DNA from 4 places in the Streptomyces sp. NPDC046977 genome. Region 1 is predicted to be linked to each of the others. Evidence: riboswitches for the same ligand, from Rfam matches in the RefSeq annotation. Region 1 holds a riboswitch; each other region holds the start of a gene.

The links. A riboswitch is a leader RNA that binds a small molecule or an ion and turns the genes downstream of it on or off. The one in region 1 is predicted to bind cyclic di-AMP.
Positions count from the first base shown of each region.
Region 2: another riboswitch for cyclic di-AMP. It lies ahead of ABZ883_RS06180 (NlpC/P60 family protein); the one in region 1 lies ahead of ABZ883_RS13980 (M23 family metallopeptidase).
Region 3: another riboswitch for cyclic di-AMP. It lies ahead of ABZ883_RS35930 (C40 family peptidase); the one in region 1 lies ahead of ABZ883_RS13980 (M23 family metallopeptidase).
Region 4: another riboswitch for cyclic di-AMP. It lies ahead of ABZ883_RS03085 (M23 family metallopeptidase); the one in region 1 lies ahead of ABZ883_RS13980 (M23 family metallopeptidase).

Region 1 covers NZ_JBEYWO010000007.1:320,569-325,967, forward strand. Annotated here, with positions in the region: gene ABZ883_RS13975 (GntR family transcriptional regulator) at 168-860, opposite strand; gene ABZ883_RS13980 (M23 family metallopeptidase) at 1,109-1,894, opposite strand; cyclic di-AMP (ydaO/yuaA leader) riboswitch at 1,909-2,072, opposite strand; gene ABZ883_RS13985 (methyltransferase domain-containing protein) at 2,362-3,213, shown strand; gene ABZ883_RS13990 (pitrilysin family protein) at 3,285-4,655, opposite strand; gene ABZ883_RS13995 (pitrilysin family protein) at 4,673-5,399, opposite strand, start outside.
Region 2 covers NZ_JBEYWO010000003.1:241,216-246,614, reverse strand. Annotated here, with positions in the region: gene ABZ883_RS06190 (NlpC/P60 family protein) at 1-177, opposite strand, end outside; gene ABZ883_RS06185 (hypothetical protein) at 518-871, shown strand; gene ABZ883_RS06180 (NlpC/P60 family protein) at 898-2,037, opposite strand; cyclic di-AMP (ydaO/yuaA leader) riboswitch at 2,045-2,208, opposite strand; gene pcrA (DNA helicase PcrA) at 2,460-4,901, shown strand; gene ABZ883_RS06170 (M23 family metallopeptidase) at 4,963-5,399, opposite strand, start outside.
Region 3 covers NZ_JBEYWO010000034.1:52,987-58,385, reverse strand. Annotated here, with positions in the region: gene ABZ883_RS35940 (ATP-dependent Clp protease proteolytic subunit) at 1-550, shown strand, start outside; gene ABZ883_RS35935 (hypothetical protein) at 557-862, shown strand; cyclic di-AMP (ydaO/yuaA leader) riboswitch at 1,247-1,406, shown strand; gene ABZ883_RS35930 (C40 family peptidase) at 1,411-1,884, shown strand; gene ABZ883_RS35925 (GNAT family N-acetyltransferase) at 1,987-2,628, shown strand; gene ABZ883_RS35920 (ATP-binding protein) at 2,653-3,090, opposite strand; gene ABZ883_RS35915 (helix-turn-helix transcriptional regulator) at 3,367-4,221, shown strand; gene ABZ883_RS35910 (DUF397 domain-containing protein) at 4,236-4,487, shown strand; gene ABZ883_RS35905 (8-amino-7-oxononanoate synthase) at 4,490-5,399, opposite strand, start outside.
Region 4 covers NZ_JBEYWO010000002.1:127,913-133,311, reverse strand. Annotated here, with positions in the region: gene ABZ883_RS03090 (hypothetical protein) at 1-198, shown strand, start outside; gene ABZ883_RS03085 (M23 family metallopeptidase) at 320-1,624, opposite strand; cyclic di-AMP (ydaO/yuaA leader) riboswitch at 1,636-1,775, opposite strand; gene ABZ883_RS03080 (hypothetical protein) at 2,549-2,719, shown strand; gene ABZ883_RS03075 (hypothetical protein) at 2,755-3,372, shown strand; gene ABZ883_RS03070 (helix-turn-helix transcriptional regulator) at 3,498-4,385, shown strand; gene ABZ883_RS03065 (endonuclease/exonuclease/phosphatase family protein) at 4,446-5,399, opposite strand, start outside.

The DNA.
Region 1 (5,399 bases):
ATGTCGCGGCACCGGCTTTTCCGGCCACCTGTCGAATTCGGTGCCGCACGCCGCAGAAACCATCAGCCACCGCACGCCGGTCAGAATTCGGCCCGATTGTCCCCGGCGTATACGGCAGCGCTGTTAAAACCAATGACCCGGCGTGTGTCCGGCATGTTTCCCTTTCCTCACCGAAGGGTCGCGCCACGGCCCGTGCGCTCCGGGCGGCGCAACCGGTGCACCGTCGCGGCGCGCTCCACATGGCCGGCCATCGCCGCGCGGGCGCGCTCCGCGTCACCCCGGGCGACGGCGTCCACGACGGATGCGTGCTCCTCCCACGACTCCGCCGCGCGGCCCGGTGAGTCCACCGCGTACACCCAGGCGATCTTGCGCCGCAGCTGCGTCAGCAGCGTCACCAGGGTGGGGCTGCCGGAAGCCTGCGCCAGCGTCTCGTGGAACCAGCCGTCGAGCGGCGGCAGGTCGGACAACTGCCCCTGCACGGACCGCTCCTGGCCGAGCCGCACCAGCCCGCGCAACACCTTGACGTGCGCCTCCGTACGCCGCTCGGCGGCGCGCGCGGCGCCCAGCGGCTCCAGCAGGCCGCGGATCTCCAGGAGGTCCGCCGCCTCCTGGTCGGTGGGCTCGGCCACGGACGCCCCCGCGTGCCGGCGGGTGCGGACGAAGCCCTCGGACTCCAGGGTGCGCAGCGCCTCGCGGACCGGCACCCGCGACACCCCGTAGCGCTTGGCGAGCTGCTCCTCGGTCAGCCGGCTGCCCGGCGCGAAGTGCCCGCCGACGATGTCGTCACGAATCGCCGCGCACACCGCCTGGGCGGAAATACGGCGCCCCGCGCCGCCCGTCCCGTTCACGTCCGGTCCCACATCGCCGGTTTCCTTTCCCCGCGTGCCGGCGGCTGCCGCTCAATTCCACGTGACGCAGGTGCCGGCGCTTTCCTGGCGACCCTATTCCAGCACGTGGCCGAATCCGCTGGCAGCCCCGAATTCATGGAGCGTTTTTGGACACACCTCCGCGCGCGCCGAAGGCCCCGGCCTGGGGGAGCCGGGGCCTTCGGGGTGGGGGGAGGGAGAGGGACTGGTGGACCGGGAGGTCAGAAAGCGGTCATAAGCGGTCAGAAGAGGACGCCGTGGGAGCGCAGGTACGCCACCGGGTCGACATCGGAGCCGTACGCCGGGGTGGTCCGGGCCTCGAAGTGCAGGTGCGGGCCGGTCACGTTGCCCGTGGCGCCCGACAGGCCGATCCGCGTGCCGGCGGACACCGCCTGGCCGACCGAGACGGCGATCGAGGACAGGTGGCCGTACTGGGTGTACATGCCGTCCGCGTGCCGGATCACGACGTTGTTGCCGTACGAACCGCCCCAGCCGGCCTCGACAACCGTGCCGGCACCGGCGGCGTGCACCGGCGTGCCGATGGCCGCCTGGAAGTCCACGCCCGTGTGGTAACCGGAGGACCACAGGCTGCTGGTCGCGTGGTACGGGGTGCCGATGGCGCCGTGGACCGGCAGCATCCAGGAGGTCAGCGAGGTACGGACGCGGGAGCGCGAGGCGTGCGCCGCGCCGTCGCGGGCCGTGGCCTTCGCCTTTGCTTCCTTCGCCTCCTTCGCTTCCTTTGCTGCCTTCGCGGTGGCCTCGGCCTTCTTGGCCGCCCGCACCTTCGTCACGTGCGCGACGTGTGCCGCGTGCTGCTTTGCGGCCTTCTTCGCCGCGGAGACCGCCGCCTTGCGCTGCGCGTCGGCCTGCTCGGCGAGGTGGTCCGCCAGGTCGCCGCTGACGGCGGCGCACTTGGCGAACGCGGAACGCTGGGTGTCCGCGGCCTGCGCGGAGGCGGTGAGCGTACCGGCGGTGACGGCGGTGAACGCGGCGGCGCAAGCGACGGTGGTACGTATGGTGAACGCCATGGGCAGGCGGGGATCCTTTCCTTCCTTCTCGCCTACCGGGTTAGCTGACGGGTTCGGAGCAGGAAGGTCTCCTACGGGCACCCCGGTGAGGGCAGGCCCGATTCACCCCAGGGGACGACTCATATGGGTCCCCGGCTCCCCAGGCTCACGCCCGACGGGGACTCGGCGATCGTTGCTCCGGTGCCGCGGGAGGCGGCTGATTCCGCCGGACAACCCGAGGACGCTAACCGTGCCCTTACGGTCGTTCCAAAAAAATCCGGGCTTTTGTGCGGGATGCCACACCGACCCCCAACCGTCACCAACCGTTCCCCGAACGGCAAAACCCCAGTTCCTGCCGGGTGCATCGGCGCCCCGCGCGGGTGCCGGCCACCGCCTGGCACCACGCCCGCCGGGGCACGTGACCGGAGTCACTTGCCGGGTCCGCCGAAGGACCGGCCGGCACTCGGCGCCCTGCGCAGGGTCCCCGCGTGACCACGACATCAGGCGCGACGTCGCCCGCGGCCCGCGCCGCCGAGGACTTCCTGCGCTCCTTCCACGACCGGAACCCCGGCTTCCAGTCGGCGGGGGTCGAGAAGGCACTCACCCGTGACGGGCGCACCAGCCACGCGGTTCTCGCCGCACACGTTCCCGGCGCGCGGCGCGTCCTCGACCTGGGCCGCGCGGACGGCGCGCTGCTGGAGCTGCTCGCGGGCCAGGGAGCCGGGGTCCTCGCCGGCATCGACCTGTCGGAGGGAGAGCTGGCCCTCGCCCGCCGGCGGCCCTCGCTGGCGGACGCCGACCTGCGGCAGGGACGCGCCCAGGAGCTGCCCTTCGCCGACAACTCCTTCGACGCCGTGGTGTCGCACATGGCGCTCATGCTCATGTCCGACCCCGAACAGGTCACGGCGGAGGCGGCGCGGGTGCTCGCCCCGGGCGGCACGCCGGCCCTCGCTGTCGGCGGAGGAGCCGTCCCCGGTGAGGGAGCGGATCTCTTCCTGACGCCGGCCGTGCCGTACTTCCGGGCGGCTCCGCCCGAGCGGGGCCTGCCACGGCTCGGTGACCGCAGGACGCGCGGGCGGGAGGGGCTGGACGCGCTGCTCAGTCCGCTCGGGTTCACCGCGCTGTCCTGGCGGACCGTGGTCATCGGCATGGACGGCACCCCCTCGGAGGTCTGGTCCGCCCTCACCTCCACGTACTACGACATGGAGGTCCTGGACGAGGAGCGGACCGCGGACCTGCGTGCCGCGTTCCTCGACCGCGCCGCGGCCCTGACCGGCTCCGACGGGCAGCTCCCGTGCGGCATGCGGGTCAACGTGGCGGCGGCCCGGTGGGAGCCCTGAGCCCGTGTGCGCCGCGACCCCGGGCGCCGCTGGGGCGTCCGGGGCCGCGGGGCGGGCGGCGTGGCGTGGCGTCAGGCGCCCGTGACGACCGTCACGGGGCCGATGCCGAGGTCGCGGACCGGGTCGGCGATCACCGAGGCGTCACCGACCAGGACGACCACGAGGCGGTCCAGCGGGAACGCGGCGACGGCCGCGGCCGTGGCCTCGACCGTGCCGGTGGCCGCCAGGCGCTCGTACAGCCGCGCCTGGAAGTCGTCGGGCAGCGACTGCTCGACCTGGTCGGCGAAGGTGCCGGCGACGGCCGAGGCCGTCTCGTAGCGCAGCGGGGCGACGCCCACGAGGTTCTGGACGGCGACGTCCCGCTCGTCGTCGGTGAGCCCCTCCGCCGCCAGGGTGCGCAGCACCTGCCAGGTGTCGGCGAGCGCCGGCGCGGTGACGTCGGTCGCCACGGAGCCGCTGATGCCGAGCAGCGAGATACCGGTACCCTCCGGCGTGGAGAGCAGGACCTGGCCGAAGGCGCGGACGCCGTAGGTGTAGCCCTTCTCCTCGCGCAGCACGCGGTCCAGGCGCGAGGTCAGCGTGCCGCCGAGGCAGTACGTGCCGAGCACCTGGGCCGGCCAGACCGGGTCGTGGCGGTCCGCGCCCGCGCGCCCGATGAGCACCTGGGTCTGGACGGAGCCGGGGCGGTCGACGACGATCACGCGGGCGGTGTCGTCCGCGGTGATCGACGGCAGCGCGCGGCGCTCGGCGGGCTTGCCGCTCCACTCCCCCAGGGTGCTGCCGAGCAGCGCGTCGAGGTCGATGCCCGTGAGGTCGCCGACCACGACCGCGGTCGCGGTGGACGGCCGTACGTGCGCGTCATAGAAGGCGCGGACGGCCGGCGCGTCGATCCGCGAGACGGTCTCCTCCGAGCCCTGACGCGGCCGGGAGCACCGCAGTTCGGCGGGGAAGAGCTCCTTGGACAGCGCCATGGCGGCGCGCCGCGCGGGGTTGGCGAGCTCGTGGGGGATCTCGTCGAGGCGGTTGCCCACCAGGCGCTCGATCTCGCTCTCCGGGAACGCCGGGGCACGCAGCGCGTCGGCGATCAGGCCCAGCGCCTTGTCCAGGCGCGAGGCGGGGACCTCCAGCGAGACCCGCACGCCGGGGTGGTCCGCGTGCGCGTCGAGGGTGGCGCCGCAGCGCTCCATCTCGGCCGCGAACTCCTCGGCGGTGAGCTTGTCCGTGCCCTCGGACAGGGCGCGGGCCATGATCGTGGCGACGCCGTCCAGGCCCTCGGGCTCGGCGTCGAGCGGCGCCGCGAGCAGCACCTCCACGGCGACGACCTTCTGGCCGGGGCGGTGGCTGCGCAGCACGGTCAGCCCGTTGGGCAGCTGGGAGCGGTCCGGGGCCGGGAAGTCCCAGGGCTTGGGGTCGCCCGGCCGGGGCTGCGGGTGGAACGTCATGGTGCTCTGGACGTCGGTCACTGGTCCGCGCCCTCCTCGTCCTGGTCGGAGTCCTCGCCGGGGGCCGCCGCGGAGCCCGTGGGCTCGTACACGAGCACGGCGCGGTTGTCGGGCCGCAGCGTCGCCGCGGCGATGGCACGCACCTCGTCGGCGGTGACCTCCAGGACCCGCTTGACCGCGGTCAGCGCCAGCTGCGGGTCGCCGAACAGCACGCTGTAGCGGCACAGTTCGTCGGCGCGGCCGCCGACCGTGGCGAGCCGGTCCAGCCACTCGCGCTCCAGCTGGGCCTGGGCCCTTTCCATCTCCTCCGGCGTCGGCCCCTCTTCGGCGAAGCGGGCCAGCTCCTCGTCCACGGCGGCCTCGATCGCGGGCACCTCGACACCGCTGGACGTCTTGACGTCCAGCCAGCCGAGCGACGGCGCGCCGGACAGCCGCAGCAGGCCGAAGCCGGCCGCGACCGCGCTGCGGTCCCGGCGGACCAGCCGGTTGTGCAGCCGGGAGGACTCCCCGCCGCCCAGGATCGTGAGCGCCAGGTCGGCGGCGTCGGCCTCGCGGGTGCCGTCCTTCGGCAGCCGGTACGCGGCCATGAGGGCGCGGGAGGGGACGTCCTCCTCGACGACCTCGCGGAGCTGCCCGCCGATCACCCCAGGGAGTGAACCGTCGCGCGGCGCCGGCTTGCCGTCGTGGGACGCGATGGTGCCGAAGTACTTCTCGGCCCAGGCCAGCGTCTGCTCCGGGTCGATG
Region 2 (5,399 bases), on a different contig from region 1:
CTCCTCGTAGAGCCGGTCCACCCGGGCCTTGGCCTCGGAGGTGGTCAGCCGGGGGTCGGCGTGCCCGGTCTCACCGAACATCGTCACCGAAGCCGCTCCCGCGATGGCGAGGGTGGCGGCCGTGCGCGCGGTGGAGCCGGTGAGGGTGCGCTCCTTGGGCTTTCTGTGCGACGCCACGCGCCGTCACTCCTTCCGGGCTGCCGGGCCTGCTGCCCGCGGCCCGGCGGCGGACGGACGGGGAGCCGCGCCGCCGCCGGACCTTCGGCGGGGGTGGCCGATGCCGACGACGAGTCCCGCCGGCAGTGGGGATCGGCCACCTGGGGCAGGACGCTAAACCTGTGCGTCGCCGGGCGGCGGGGGAGTGTGCGGGACTGGTCCGATTCGGCCGCTACCTGTCGGCCGATGACCGCTGTTCGACGGGTGACCTGGTCGCTTGCGGTCCAGCCGTGACCGATGTGCCGGAAGGGACCCACCTCGGTGCCGGGTGCTGATACGGGCCTGGCTAGGGTCCTGAGCCATGGAAGCAACCATCGGCCTCGTCGTCGGCCTGCACATCATCGGCATCGCCGCCCTGCTCGGCGGCTTCCTCACCCAGATGAAGGCCATGGGCCGCGGCGAGGCGCGCTTCGTGCCGGGCATGCTGCACGGGGCACTCACCATGCTGGTGACCGGCGCCCTGCTGGTCGGCCTGAACCAGGCCGACGACCAGCCGGTGAACAACGTCAAGATCGGCCTGAAGCCGGCCGTACTGGTGGTCGTCCTCGGCCTGGTCTACGTCAGGCGCGACGACGAGAAGGTGTCGGCGGCGGCCTTCGGCACCGTGGGTGCGCTGACCACCGCCAACATCTTCATCGCGGTGCTCTGGACCTGAGCCCCTTTGCGGGGAGGCGGGGGGACTCAGGCCATCCGGGCGTAGCCGTAGATCGGCATCTCGGTGATGGGGGCGACCTTCACCACAGTGCCCGTGTGAGGCGCGTGGATCATTTCGCCGCCGCCGATGTAGAGGCCGACGTGGGTCACGTCCGAGTAGAAGAAGACCAGGTCGCCGGGTTGGAGCTGGTCCGCGGTGACGCGGGTGCCGAAGTCGACCTGGTCGTAGGTGGTGCGGGGGATGGAGACGCCCGCGGCGGCCCAGGCACCCTGGGTCAGGCCCGAGCAGTCGAAGGAGTTGGGGCCTGTGGCGCCGTACACGTACGGCTTGCCGAGCTGGGCGTGGGCGAAGGCGATCGCCTTCTCGGCCTTGGCGGCGTAGCTGCCCGAGGCCGTCGAGGACGAGGTGCCGCCCCCGGCGGACGAGGTGCCCGAGGCCGTCCCGGCCGCCTCCTGTGCCGCCTTCTCCTTCGCGGCGATGGCCTTGGCCGCGGCCGCGGCCTCCTCCTCCTTCTTCTTCTCCAGGGCGGCCAGCCGCGCCTTCTCCTGGGCGGTCAGGGTGTTGAGCAGCTGCTGCGCGGCGGCGAGCTTCTGCTTGACCGTCCTCTTCTCCGCGGCCAGCCGCGTCTGCGCCTCGGTGAGCTTCGCCAGACTCTGGACGGCCTCCGTGCGCTTCTGCGTGGTCGCCGCCTGCTGCGTGCGGAAGTCCTCCATCGCGTGTTCCTGGCGGTCGGACAGGCGGTTCATCAAGTGCGCCTGGTCCAGGAACTGCTGCGGGTCGGAGGTGAGCAGGAAGGTTGTCGTGCTGTCCAGGCCGCCGCCGCGGTACTGCGCCGAGGCGTACTCGCCGATCGTGCGGCGGGCGTCGTTGAGCGTCTGCGTCCTGCGGGCGACCTGGTCGAGCAGTTCGTCCGCGTGCGTGCGCTGCTTCTCGGTCTGCTCCTTGGCGCCGTTGTAGCGCTCGGTGGCCGCCTCGGCCTGGTGGTAGAGGGCGTCGACCTTGGCCTTGACCTCGGTGATGGACGGCTTGTCGGGGGAGGCGGGCGCCGCGCTGGCGCTTTCTCCGAAGAGGGTGACGGTCGCCAGTGCGGCGGTCGTCAGCCCCACGGCCGTGCGCGGGCCGGGGACGGTGAGCATGCGGGGGCGCGGCTTGCGGTGCGTCGCCAAGGCGGACGGCTCCTTCCGTGGACCGCCTACCGGGTTAGCTGTCGGGTTCGGGCTTCGGAAGGCCGCCCTACGGTCGTCCGGGCACGTGTGCGGTGTGCCCGTACGGACCGATTCACCCCAAAGTGGTGGGTCCCCGGCTCCGGCGGTTGCCGGACTCAGCGGAGGCGGCCGTGACGGCTCGGTCGCCGCCGTTCGGTGCGGACCGCCTGAGGGGGCACGGTAGTCAACTGGGGTGGCTCCTGGGAAGGCTGGTGTTCGAATTGTCCGCAATCATTTCGTGACCTTTACGCAGCCGGGCCGTTGTCCGGCTCCCCGGACGGGCCGGGAGGGGGTCCGGCGGCACCGCGGCGTGTGTCCCGCGGGCGACCGGCACCCGGAAGCGGCGCACCGCTGTCGGTCCCACCGCCTAGACTCGGGAGGCGATGAGCAGCCTCTTTGACGACAGCTTCCTGGCCGGCTTCGAACCGAGGGAGGAGCACCCGCCGCCGCCCCCCGAGGAGGAGGCCGAGGCGGTTCCGCACGACCTCTTCGAGGGACGGTTCGACGCGCCCGCCGACCGCGACGCGTACTACCGGGACGGCGCGCCGCGCCCCGCCGTCGACCCCGCCGCCCTGCTGGAAGGGCTCAACGAGCAGCAGCGCGCCGCCGTCGAGCACACCGGCTCCCCCCTGCTCATCGTCGCGGGCGCCGGCTCCGGCAAGACCCGGGTGCTCACCCACCGCATCGCCCACCTGCTGGGCGCCCGCCAGGTGCACCCCGGCCAGATCCTGGCGATCACCTTCACCAACAAGGCCGCCGGCGAGATGAAGGAGCGCGTCGAGCAACTCGTCGGCCCGCGCGCCAACGTGATGTGGGTCTCCACCTTCCACAGTGCCTGCGTCCGCATCCTGCGCCGGGAGTCCAAGAAGCTCGGCTTCACCTCCAGCTTCTCCATCTACGACGCGGCCGACTCCAAGCGCCTGATGGCCCTGGTCTGCCGCGACCTCGACCTGGACCCCAAGCAGTTCCCGCCGAAGTCCTTCAGCGCCAAGGTCTCCAACCTCAAGAACGAGCTCATCGACGAGGAGACCTTCGCCGGCCAGGCCGAGAACCCCTTCGAGAAGAAGCTCGCCGAGGCCTACGCGATCTACCAGTCGCGGCTGCGCGAGGCCAACGCCCTCGACTTCGACGACATCATCATGACCACGGTCAACCTGCTCCAGGCCTTCCCCGACGTCGCCGAGCACTACCGGCGCCGCTTCCGGCACGTCCTGGTCGACGAGTACCAGGACACCAACCACGCCCAGTACACGCTGGTGCGCGAACTGGTGGGAACGGCGAGCGGAGACGCGCAGGAGGGCGGCGAAGGGCCGGCGGAGCTGTGCGTGGTCGGTGACGCCGACCAGAGCATCTACGCCTTCCGCGGCGCCACCATCCGCAACATCCTCCAGTTCGAGGAGGACTACCCGCAGGCGCGCACGATCCTGCTGGAGCAGAACTACCGCTCCACCCAGAACATCCTGTCCGCCGCCAACGCCGTCATCGAGCGCAACGCCTCCCGCCGCCCGAAGAACCTGTGGACGGAGGCCGGCCAGGGCCCGGTCATCACCGGCTACGTCGCCGACCAGGAGCACGACGAGGCGCAGTTCATCGCCGACGAGATCGACCGGCTCACCGACGCCGGCGACGCCCGTCCCGGCGAGGTCGCGGTCTTCTACCGCACCAACGCGCAGTCCCGTGTCTTCGAAGAGGTCTTCATCCGCGTCGGCCTGCCGTACAAGGTCGTCGGCGGAGTCCGCTTCTACGAGCGCAAGGAGGTCCGGGACGTCCTGGCCTACCTGCGGGTGCTCGCCAACCCCGAGGACACCGTCCCGCTGCGCCGCATCCTCAACGTGCCCAAGCGCGGCATCGGCGAGCGCGCCGAGGCCATGATCGACGCCCTCGCCTCGCGCGAGCGGATCTCCTTCCCCGCGGCGCTGCGCCGCGTCGACGAGGCCTTCGGCATGGCCGCCCGCTCGGTCAACGCCGTCAAGCGCTTCAACGAGCTGCTGGAGGAACTGCGCACGATCGTGGAGTCCGGCGCCGGACCCGCCACCGTCCTGGAGGCGGTGCTGGAGCGCACGGGCTACCTGGCCGAGCTCCAGGCCTCCACCGACCCGCAGGACGAGACCCGCGTCGAGAACCTCCAGGAACTCGCGGCGGTGGCCCTGGAGTTCGAGCAGGAGCGCACCGAGGAGGAGCCCGGCACGCTCGCCGAGTTCCTGGAACGCGTCGCGCTGGTCGCCGACTCCGACCAGATCCCCGACGACGAGGAGGGCGGCGGTGTCATAACGCTGATGACCCTCCACACCGCCAAGGGCCTGGAGTTCCCGGTGGTCTTCCTGACCGGCATGGAGGACGGGGTCTTCCCGCACATGCGCGCGCTCGGCCAGACCAAGGAACTGGAGGAGGAGCGCCGCCTCGCCTACGTCGGCATCACCCGGGCGCGGCAGCGGCTGTACGTCACGCGGGCGAGCATGCGCAGCGCATGGGGCCAGCCGTCGTACAACCCGCCCTCCCGCTTCCTGGAGGAGATCCCCGAGCCGCTCATCGAGTGGCGGCGCACGGGATCCTCCCCGGCGCCGTCCGCCTCGGTGTCGGCGGCGGCCTCGGTGCTGTCGCGCTCCTCGTCCAGGAGCGGCCCCTCCGGCTTCGCCACCCGGCGCACCCAGGACCGGCCGGTCGTCGCTCTGGCGGTCGGGGACCGGGTCAACCACGACACGTTCGGGCTGGGCACGGTCGTCTCGGTCGACGGCAGCGGTGACAAGGCCAAGGCCACCATCGACTTCGGCGACGAGCGGCCGAAGGTGCTGCTGCTGCGCTACGCGCCGGTGGAGAAGCTCTGACGGGACGCGCGCCGCGTGCGGCCGGTGAGGGAGCCGCACGGGCCGCCGCGTCGCTGGTGGCTCAGCGCGGGTCGAGACCGTGCCTGAGCAGCCACGGCAGCGGGTCGATCGCCGAACCGCCCGCGGGACGTACTTCGAAGTGCAGGTGCGGGCCGGTGGAGTTGCCCGAATTGCCGGAGTAGGCGATGACCTCGCCGGCCTTGACGCTGCCCCAGCGGATCTTGGTGCTGCTCAGATGGCAGTACCAGGTCTCCGTGCCGTCCGGCGCCGTCACTATGGCCATGTTGCCGTAAGCGCTGTTCCACTGCGTGCGGACAGTGCCGTCGGTCGCGGCCATCACGGGGGTGCCGTAACTGACCGGGAAGTCGATGCCCGTGTGGACCGACATCCAGTTGACGCCCGCCTGACCGAAGTAGGCGCTCAGACCGTGCTCGCTCACCGGGAGCAGGAACTTCGGGCGCAGCGCCTCCTTGCGGGCCGCCTCCTCCGCCTTCTTCT
Region 3 (5,399 bases), on a different contig from region 1:
GCGGGAGCGGATCGTGCTGCTCGGCACACCCATCGACGACACGTCCGCCAACGACGTCATGGCGCAGCTGATCCACCTGGAGGCCGCCGCCCCGGAGCAGGACATCTCGCTCTACATCAACTCCCCCGGCGGGTCGCTCACCGCGATGACCGCGATCTACGACACCATGCAGTTCGTCAGCTGCGACGTCTCGACCGTGTGCGTCGGCCAGGCCGCTTCGGCCGCGGCCGTGCTGCTGGCGGCCGGGACGCCGGGCAAGCGGCTGGCGACTCCCCGTTCACGTGTACTGATCCATCAGCCCTCCTTCGCGGAGGTCGTCCAGGGCACCACCGCCGACCTCGAGATCCAGGCCAGGGAACTGCTGCGCAGCCGCGACCAGTTGGAGGAACTGCTGGTACGGCACACCGGCCGGGACCCGGAGCGGATCCGGGCCGACATCGAGCGCGACACCGTCTTCGACGCCCCGTCCGCGCTCGCGTACGGACTGGTGGACCGGCTCACCGTCAGCCGCAAGGGCGACGGCGGGACCGGCCCGCGCGCCGTGCGGTGACCGGCCGTGGTGCCCGAACTGCCGCCGCTGCCCGCGCTCACCCGTGCCGAGGGTGAGCTCATCGACACCTATCTGGAGGTCGTGGATCTGCTGGGGAGGATCAATCCCGCCCGCGTCAGGGACACCTATGGCGCGCTGCGGGCCGCCCAGGCCCTGGCGGGGCGCGCGGCGGAACTGCGCGACGCGCTGACCACGATGCATCTGCGGGGGGAGCACGAGCTGCACACCACGACGATCGGGCGCGCCCTGCGCGTGCTCGACGGGGAGCGCAGAACGCGCCTGGTCACCCTGCCTCCCTCGCAGCGTGACTGATGGCCCGTCACCTTGAGTGGCGCTCAGATCCGCCTCTTGCGCGGCCCGTCGGGCCCCGCCGCCGGCGCGACACGAACTCACACCGAATGGACTCGCCCGATCGTTGTACGTGGCGTCGACACACGATCGGTCCCGACTTGCGCGCCTCGGCCGCACACATCCGGAATTTGCCGCTCCATCGCAGGTGTTCGACTGGTTTCGAGTCGTCAGGTGAGGCTTCCGAGCCCGGAGTCCACCCGAATAGGTGAGTCGTGAAGAGACTCACATTCGACCGGATGAGTTATGTCCTGACCGGTTCTGTGAGTGACCATCCCTTCGACGACAAGCCCCCGTCATCCGGCGGGGCGGTCCGCGCGGACGCCGAGTCCTGCCGCCGTCGCGGACGCCAGGTCGACACCGAACGCAACGGCAGGAGCGGAGGACCCGAGTACGACGGGACCGGCCCACGGGCCGATTCCTTGGGGTGAAGCCGCGTCAGCGGCCGGGCATCTTCGCCTGCCCGAACCCGACAGGTCATCCTTCGCAGGCGGACGACGAAGGGTTTGCGCATGATCGCGCCATCAGCCATGTCCGCGGTTCTCACCCGGTTCGGGGCGGTCTCCGCCCTCACGGCGGCCGCCGTCGCCGGTCCCGCGGTCCTGCCGGACATGGCCCAGCACGCCGACGCCGCCACGATCCGGGCGGAGGCACTGAAGGTCGCGGCCTCGAAGAAGGGCGCTCCGTACCGGTACGGTGCCACCGGCCCGCGCAGCTTCGACTGCTCGGGCCTGACGCTCTACTCGTTCAAGAAGGTGGGCAGGAAACTGCCCCGCACCGCCGCGGCGCAGTACAACAGCACACGGCACCTGCACAGTTCCGACCGCACCCGCGGGGACCTGGTGTTCTTCCACTACGGGAGCAGCATCTACCACGTCGGGATATACGCGGGCCACGGGAGAATCTGGCACTCCCCCAAGCCGGGCGGCCGTGTGCGCCTGGAGAAGATCTGGACCCGCAGCGTCTGGTACGGCCGTGTGAGGTGACCGCCCGCCGCGGGGCCCGGGCGCGCCCGCCCAGGGGTCCCGCGGCTCCCTCGGCCACCGCTGGGTGGGGGGAAGGTGACGACAGGTCGTAGCGTTGCGCCCATGACGTTGCCGCGCCTGCTCGCCGACGCCGCCCGGGGCGTCTTCCCGCCCGCCGACGGGTCGGTGACGATCGTGCCCCAGCCCTCGGCACGCGACGCGGGCGTCATCGCCTTCACGGCGCACAGCGTGGTCTTCGCCGACACCGACCCCGCTCGGATCCGGTCGCTGCTGCCGCCCGGTGACCTGTCGGCGCCGCTCAACCCGCCGTTCCTGACGGCGCTGTGCGGGCTGCTGGGGCGCCGGGTGAACAACATCGACCTGCTGGCGACGGCCACCGCCCTGCCCGGTCCGCCGCCCGGCCCCCCGCTCGCGCTGCGGGAGACGGCCGCCCGCGAGCACCCCCGTGCCGCGCGGGCGCTGTCGCACCGGGACGAGGTGCGGGTCTGGACGGTGCCCGGCGGCACCGTCCTCATCGGGCGCGGGGTGGCCGGTCGCTGGGAGATGGCCGTCGAGGTCGAGCCCGCGGCGCGCGGCACCGGTCTCGGCCGCCGCCTGGCCCTGGAGGCGCGCCGGCTGGTCCCGGACGGCGGGACGCTGTGGGCCCAGATCGCGCCGGGCAACGCGGCGAGCGTACGGGCGCTGCTGGCGGCCGGCTTCACCCCCGTCGGCGCGGAGGTGCTGCTCGTACCCGGCCACGGCTGACCGGCGGGCGGCCCCGTCGCGCGTTCACTCCACGGGGGCGGGCGCCGCCACCCACGGCAGGGTGATCCAGACGGTCTTGCCGCCCTCGACGGTGGGGGTGACATGGAGCCGGCCCCCGGCCTCGGCGGTGAGATGCCGGATGATCACCATGCCGCGGCCGTTGTCCTGCTGGACGGCGGCCGGCAGCCGCTGGGGCCAGCGCGGATGGCTGTCGGTGACCCCGATCCGCAACTGCTCGTCGCGGTCGAGCCGGATGTCGAGGGTGAAGGTAGGCGACTGGCCGAGGGTGTGCAGGACGGCGTTGGTCGCGAGTTCGGAGACGATGAGCCGGACGGCGTCGGCGGGCGACGAGTCCTCCGTCATCCCCCACTCCACCAGCAGGTCGCACACGTATCGACGGGCCGCGGGTACCGAGGCAGGGTCGCTCGGCAGGGTGACGGATACTTCCTGATGGTCTGCCATGGCGACGCTGTCCCTTTCCCGCCGTGACCGGGACTCCGGCACGCGCCTGTCCGGGCCGCACGCCCGGGCCGCCGGGAGCCCGTACTTCCCATACGGTGCCCACCGGCTTCCACGCGCCAGAGTGCCACCTATCGTGCCGTCAAACCGGTGCCACCACAGCTATATGCATATATCTGTCGCCCAAAGCGGTGAACTCTGCTACGAGAGAACGTATTTGCGCGGCAGACTTCGCCCGGGGACCGGCGGAGCATGCCGGGAACCAGGAGGTACACAGTCATGCAGCAGGTGCCGGCGGTCCGCCGCCGCAAGATCGGCTCCGAATTGCGCCGTCTCAGGGACACGGCCGGCCTGACGAGCGGAGAGGTCGCCCTCCGCGTGGGCTGGCACCAGTCCAAGGTGAGCCGCATCGAGACCGGCCGCAGCGGTGTGCGACCGGAGGACGTGACCGCACTGCTGGACGCGTACGACGTCCGCGACCAGCGGCTGCGCGACATGCTGGCGGCGCTGGCCGGGGGCGAAGGCGCCCGGCGCGGCTGGTGGCACGAGTACCGCGAGGAACTCCCGGACACCTACCGGGACTTCATCTCCCTGGAGACCGACGCCTGCCGCGCCCGCACGCTGGAGACCACCGTGGTGCCGGGACTGCTGCAGACCCCCGACTACGCCCGCGAGCTGACCCGTTCGGTGCTGCCCCACCTGGGCCCGCGGCAGATCGCGACGCTGGTGGACGTGCGCATCGCGCGGCAGGCGGTGCTGCGCGCCTCACCGCCACTGGAGCTGTGGGCGGTGCTCGACGAGGCGGTGCTGCGGCGCCGGGTGGGGGGACCGGAGGTGATGGCGGCGCAATTGAGCCATCTTGTGGAGCTCGGTTCCCTGCCCCATGTGCATCTGCAGGTGCTGCCTTTCTCGGCCGGTGGTCATATCGGCGTCACGGGGCCTTTCGTCATCTTCTCGTTTCCGCGCATTGCTGATCTGGATGTTGTCGTTCTCGACCAGTTGACGAGTAGTCTCTATCTGGATCAGGAAGAGGACATCAGGGCGTACGGTGCCGCTTTCAACCGACTGCGCTCCCACGCCCTGTCGAGCGAACAGTCGCTGACCTTCATCAGCGGCATCGGCAAAGGCGCGTAAGGAGGCACACCCCCATGTCCAGCGCACTGCCTCAGTACGTTTCCTCCAGTGCGTCCCTGTTCGGAATGAATTGGCGACGCAGCAGCTACAGCACGGCGGCGAACAACTGCGTCGAGACGGCCCTCGTCCCCTCGGGGCCGCTCTCGGGACAGCTCGCCGTACGCGACTCCAAGGATGTGCGCGGCCCGGCCCTGCTCTTCACCCCCACCGAGTGGAACGCGTTCCTGGACGCCGTGCGCACGGGAACCCTGACCGGGCGCCCCTGAGCTCAGCGGCGTGGCGGCGCCGTACGGACGATCGTCCCGACGGCGTCGCCGATCTCCCGGTCCGTCAGGTCGGCGCGCGCGGTCAGCCGCAGACGGGAGATCCCGTCCGGCACCGACGGGGGCCGGAAGCACCCCACGGCGAGCCCCGCCTCCCGGCAGTCCGCGGCCCACTGGACGGCCGCCTCCGGCGAGGGCGCCCGCACCGACACCACGCACGCGTCCGGCGCGGTGGCCTCCAGGCCCGCGGCGGCAAGCCTCTTGTGCAGTTCCCGGGCCACCTCACGCGCCCGCGCGGCGCGGTCCGGCTCCCGGCGCAGCAGCCGCAGCGCCCCCAGCGCGGCACCCGTGGCCGCCGGCGCCAGACCGGTGTCGAAGATGAACGTCCGCGCCGCGTTGACCAGATGCCCGATGACCCGGGCCGGGCCGAGCACCACGCCGCCCTGACTGCCCAGCGACTTGGACAAGGTGGCCGTGCACACCAGCCCCGGCGCCCCGGCGAGCCCGGCGGCCGCCGCCGCCCCCCGCCCGCCGTCACCGAGGACGCCGAGCCCGTGCGCGTCGTCGACCAGCAGGGCCGCTCCCGCCTCCGCGCAGGCCGCGGCCAGTTCGCCGAGCGGGGCCGCGTCGCCGTCGACAGAGAAGACGGAGTCGGTGACGGTCACGGCGGGCCCGTCGTGCCCGGACAGCGCCTTGCGCACGGCGGCGGGGTCGGCGTGGGGGACGACCTCGGTGGTGGCCCGGGAGAGCCGGCAGCCGTCGATGAGTGAGGCGTGGTTGCCCGCGTCGGAGACGATCAGGGTGCCCGGCTCACTGGTCAGCGCGGTGACCGCGGCGAGGTTGGCCGCGTACCCCGAGGCCAGCACCAGGGCCGCCTCGAAGCCGCAGAAGGCGGCGAGTTCGGCCTCCAGCTCG
Region 4 (5,399 bases), on a different contig from region 1:
GACCATCCGCCCGCCGGGTTGCTGGCCCACGCCGCAGTGATCACCAATGACGGTCTGCGGATCGTGAACGTGTGGAATTCCGCCGAGGCGCTGGAGGCCTACCTGCTGATCATGATGCCCGCGGCCAAGGAGTCCGGGTTCCCGGAGCCGAGCGGGCCGCCGAGGGTCTCGGAGCTCTACAACTTCCTCGTGCCGTAGTAGTCCGCCGGAGTACGTCCGCCGCAGTACGTCCACCGGACAACGGACCGGCGGCCTGGTGTCGGGGGTGCCACCAGGCCGCCGGGGTCCGTGCGTACGACGTTCTTCTCAGCTCATCGGGTCACGGGTTCATGCCCATGCTGCGCAGCCACGGCATCGGGTCGATCGGGTCGCCGCCGCCGGGGCGGACCTCGATGTGCAGGTGCGGGCCGGTGACGTTGCCGGTCGCGCCGACGCGGCCGATGGTGTCGCCGGTGGAGACCTTGCCCGAGGTGACCAGCATCGAGGAGAGGTGGCAGTACCAGAGCTCGGTGCCGTCGTCGAGGGTCAGGATGATGCGGTAGCCGTACGAACCCGCCCAGCCGGCCTCGGTGATGGTGCCGCTGTGGATGGCCTTGGCGGGGGTACCGGTGGGGGCGGCGAAGTCCTGGCCGGTGTGGGTGTTGGCCCACAGGGAGCTGGACTGCCCGAAGCTCGCGGTGAGCGTGTACGAGGTCAGCGGCAGGGTGTAGCTCTTGGCGAGTTCGGCCAGGCGCGCGGCCTCGGCCTTCTTCGCGGCTTCCTCTGCGGCCTTCTTCTTCGCCGCGGCCTCCACGCGCACCTGCTGTGCGGCGGCGGCCTTGGCCGCCTTGGCGGCGGCCTCCTGCTGCGCGGCGGTGCGCGCGGCGAGGTCGGCGGCGTTCCGCTGCTGCTGGGCCTGGTCGAGGATGCGGGCGCGCAGCGCCTCGCCGGCGCCGGGGGTCAGGGCCTGGGCCACGGGCTTGGCCGTGGGCTCGCTCTCGAGCAGGCCGCCGATCCCGGGCACCTTGGAGACCTCGGGCATCTTGGGGAGGGAGACGGGGAGCGGGTTCTTGCCCTCGGCGGTCGCGACACCGCCGACACCGAGCACGGCCACGGCCGCGACGCCGAAGACCGCCGAACCGCGGCCCAGGGTGCGCTGCTTGGCCACGCGGTGCCGGCCGCGGACGGGGGCGGTCGACTCCTCGGTGGGGTTCCACGGCTCGGTGGCCGGCTCCGGCTCGCCGAACGGAGGGAGCGGCTGGGCGGTGTTCGTGTCCCGGGTGTCCGCCTCATGGGCGGGGCCGGTCTCGCGGACGCCGTACGCCTCGTCGAGGAAGGCGGCGGCCTCGACCGCGCTGCGCGGCTCGGGCACGGGGGCGACCGGCGTGAAGGGGGCGACCGGCTCGACCGGTTCGGCGGCGGGCTCAGGGGCGGCGGCGAGTGCCTCCTCGACCCAGCCGGCGGCGAAGTTCCACTCCGCGGTGTCCCAGCCGTCTATCGCGTTCTTCGTCGGCGGAGTCTGCTCGGTGGCCGGGGGGTTCCAGCCGGCGGCCATGTTCCACTCGGCGGTGTCCCACTCGGGGTTGGCGTACCCGGTCGTTTGGTGCTGTTGTCCGGGTATCAGGGCAGGCTCGTTCGACGCCACGCGGGCGCACTCCTTTCCTTCCTTCTCGCCTACCGGGTTAGCTGACGGGTTCGGAGCAGGAAGGTCTCCTACGAGGACTGTGCGAGCCCCCCGATTCACCCCAGGAAGTGGTTCCCCGGTTCCCGCGGACGGGATTCGGCAAGCGCACGGCGCCACCCTGGCGGGCGACGGGTGACCGCGCTGCGTTATCGAACGTTAATAGAGGCGGCACCCAATTCCAAGCCGCTTCGGCGAGTTCACAGCGGGAATCTATAGGGATGGAACGGTCAGAGGCGGACATTCCGCTGTGACTGCCGTGACCAACGAGATATGTGAGTGTGCATCAGTCGTTATGCGGAAGGGAGTGATCTGCTCACGAGGAGTGAGGATCAGCCCCGGGTCCCGGCCACCCAACACCCGCCCCCGGAAGGCGCCGAGAGGTCGCGGAGCACCGTCCGCGCCGGAGCGCCTTCCTGGCCTGCGGTGCACTTCACGCCACCCGTGAGGCCGGAAAGCGGTGGGGCGGACGGCCGCTGTTCGGGCCCTCGCGGAGCGCGGCGCCCGCCACGGAGGCGCGGGGCGTGCGGCGACGGGGGTCGCGGACCCGGCGCCGAAATTCCCCGGGCGTCCCACGGGTCACACGACGGCGCCGTGACCCTCGTCACTCTTGACACGCAACGGCTGCGTATGCGTGGGGCTGACGTGGCATCGAAAAGTGGCAGAACCGGGGCATAGCGGCCGTCGTGACGAGCCATAAGAGGCCATCGGACGCTGATGTGCCGTCAATGACGTGACCACTGAGGCCCGCGGCCGCCCCTCGGAGGAAGGCGCGCGGCCGGAGCCCGGTCCCGGGCGGCGGGGAGCCCCCACGCCCCCTATGCGACGGCCGCGCGGGTGCGTCATCATGCCCGAGTACGGCGGATTCGCCCGATCTTGGAGGCTGGCATGAAGCTGGGCAAAGCACTGGCCAAGGGCTACGCGGAGGAGACCGGCGACGAGCCGCCCGGTGTCGCGAAGGAGATCGACGTCGCGGCAGAGGTGACGGCCCGGACCGCCTCGTCGGCGGATGTCACGGCCGCGCAGGAGCCCGAGAGCGCCGAGGCCGCGGCCCGGTGAGGTACGGGCGCCGCTTGCCGGAGGAGCGGCCGGCGGTGCCGCCGACCGGCTGGAAGCTGGCGTTCCCCATGCTCTCCGCGGACGGCACGCGCGTCGGCTTCCGGGGCGTCTCCCTCGGTGGGCGCATCGTGTACGGCGTGCTCGACGACGCCCGGTGCGGCTACGGGAGACGGCACGCCAGCCCCGCCCGGGGCTGCGACTGCGGCTTCTACTGCCTCCACACGGCCGCCGAGGCGCAGGCGCTCACCTGCGCCACGGACTGCGGTGACGCGGTGATCCTCCAGGTCAGCGTGCTGGGCGCGTACACCCGGTACGAACGCGGCATGCGCTACGCCCGGCAGCGGGTGCGCACCGTCCGCATGGCGGCCTGCCGCTGCGGGCGTCCGGCACGCGTCTTCGTGCGCGACGGCACGGGCCTGCCCGGCTGGCGCACCCTCCAGGGCACCTGCCGCGCCTGCGCGGCGGGCCTGTGGGTGCTGGACCCGGCGGACTTCGGCCGGCTCGCGGGCCCCGGCGTCAACGTCACCGGTGAGGCCCCGCTCCCCGCCGACGGCCCGCCGTTGCGGCAGGAGCTCGCCGCGGAGGCCGCGGCCCTGCGTGCCCGCCTCGACCACTTCCAGGAACGCCTCCGCCATCTGGAGGAGGGCGTCTAGCCCACGTCCGGCCCGTCTCCCGGGATGCGCCGCCCGGTCCCGTTCCGAAACCCCTCTCGCGCCCCCGACCTGGGCCGGGACGCGGGGCCGGGCGCGTGCATGACCGGCCGCCCATACTGGAGGACATGGAGCACAACGCCGAGCTCAGGGAGTTCCTGCGGACCCGCAGGGCGCGGCTGAGCCCTCAGGATGCGGGGGTGGCGGTCAGCGGCACGGCGCGCAGGGTGCCGGGGCTGCGGCGGGAGGAGCTGGCTCGGCTCGCGGGCGTGAGCACCGACTCGTACACCCGTTTGGAGCAGGGCCGGCAGCACAATGTCTCCGACGCGGTGCTGGACGCCGTGGCCCGTGCCCTGCGCCTGGACGCGAACGAACGGGCCAGCCTCTTCGAGCTGGCGCGGCCGCGGCAGGCCGCCCGCCGCCGCCCGCCCCACCGGCCGCAGCGGGTCCGGCCCGAGGTGCACCGCGTGCTCGATCTGCTGGACGGCCGTTCCCCGGCCCTCGTGCTGGGCCGGCACGGCGACGTACTGGCCTCCAACCGGCTGGCCCGCGCCTTGATCACCGACTTCGACGCGCTCCCGCACCGGGACCGCAACCTGGCGCGCTACCTGTTCCTCGACGAGGCCGCGCGGGACCTGTACCGGCAGTGGGCGGCCTACGCCGCCGAACTCGTGGGCGCCCTGCGCGCGCAGGCCGCGCGGTACCCCGACGACCCGGGCCTGACCGAGCTGGTCGGCGAACTGACCATAAAGAGCCCGGAGTTCCGCGACTGGTGGGCCGACCAGGGCGTCCGGGAACGGACCCACGGCGTCCAGCACTACCACCACCCGGTCGTGGGAGACCTGACGCTCGCCTACGAGAACGTGGTCTTCCCCGCCGACGCCGACCAGTCCATGTGCATCCACACCGCCGAGCCCGGCTCGTCCTCCGAGGCCGCGCTGCAGCTGCTGGCCACCTGGACGGGCGACGAGGCGCTCAGGAACGGCGTCCCGCACCACGAGCGCGACCACCGCTGACACGCGGAAGGGGGGCGGTGCCCGCCGGCACCGCCCCCCTTCCGCGTGCTGACGCGACCGTCAGTCGTCGGCCTGGGCGCCGCTCAGGCGCATGCGGACGATCTGCGGGTCGTGGTCGCTGGCCTGGTCGGCGAACTCGGCGTTGATGTGCACGACGTCGTAGTCGTAGCGACGCAGGTCCGGGCTGAGCAGGATGTGGTCGAGGGACTGGGAGTTGCCCTCGTACACGTAGGTGTAGCGCTGCTCCGCGGGGAGGGTGGTGAGCAGGTCGGTCAGCACCCCGCCCGAGGTCAGCGTGGACAGGGCGTCGGAGAACTCGTAGTCGTTGAGGTCGCCGAGGACCACGACGCGGGCGTTCTTGTCGACGTCCAGCAGCGACTTCACGAAGGTGTTGACCTCGGTGGCCTGCTGCTTGCGCTGCGCCTCGGAGGAACGGTTCGGCTGCTGGTTCTTGGCGTGCAGGGGCTCGTCGCCGCCCTTGGAGTTGAAGTGGTTCGCGACGACGATGACCTGCTTGTCGTTGAACTCGAACTCGCCGACCAGCGGCTTGCGGCTGCTGCCCCACGCCGAGCCGGCCGGGTCGATCCGCCCCGGCGAGACCGACAGCCGGACGCCCTTCTTGGTCGCGACGGGCGCGACCGCGGTGCCGGCGTCGCCGCCCGGACGGTCCTTGAACACCACGCGGTCGGGGTTGAACAGGAAGACCTGGCGGATGTTGCCGCCGGGCTCGCCGCCGTCGGTGTCGTTCGTCGGGTCGACCGAGCGCCAGTCGTAGCGCGGGCCGCCGGCGGCGACGATCGCGTCGATGAACTTGCTCACGGTCCGGTCCGCGGCCACGGTGCCGTCGTCGACCGCGCCGTTGTTGTCCTGGATCTCCTCCAGGGCCACGATGTCGGGCGAGGACAGGTTGGTGACAACGCCCTCGGCGAGCCGCGCGAACTTGTCGGCCGGGTCGGACGGGTCGAGGTTCTCCACGTTGTACGTGGCGACCGCGAGCTCGGCGTCCTTCTGCTT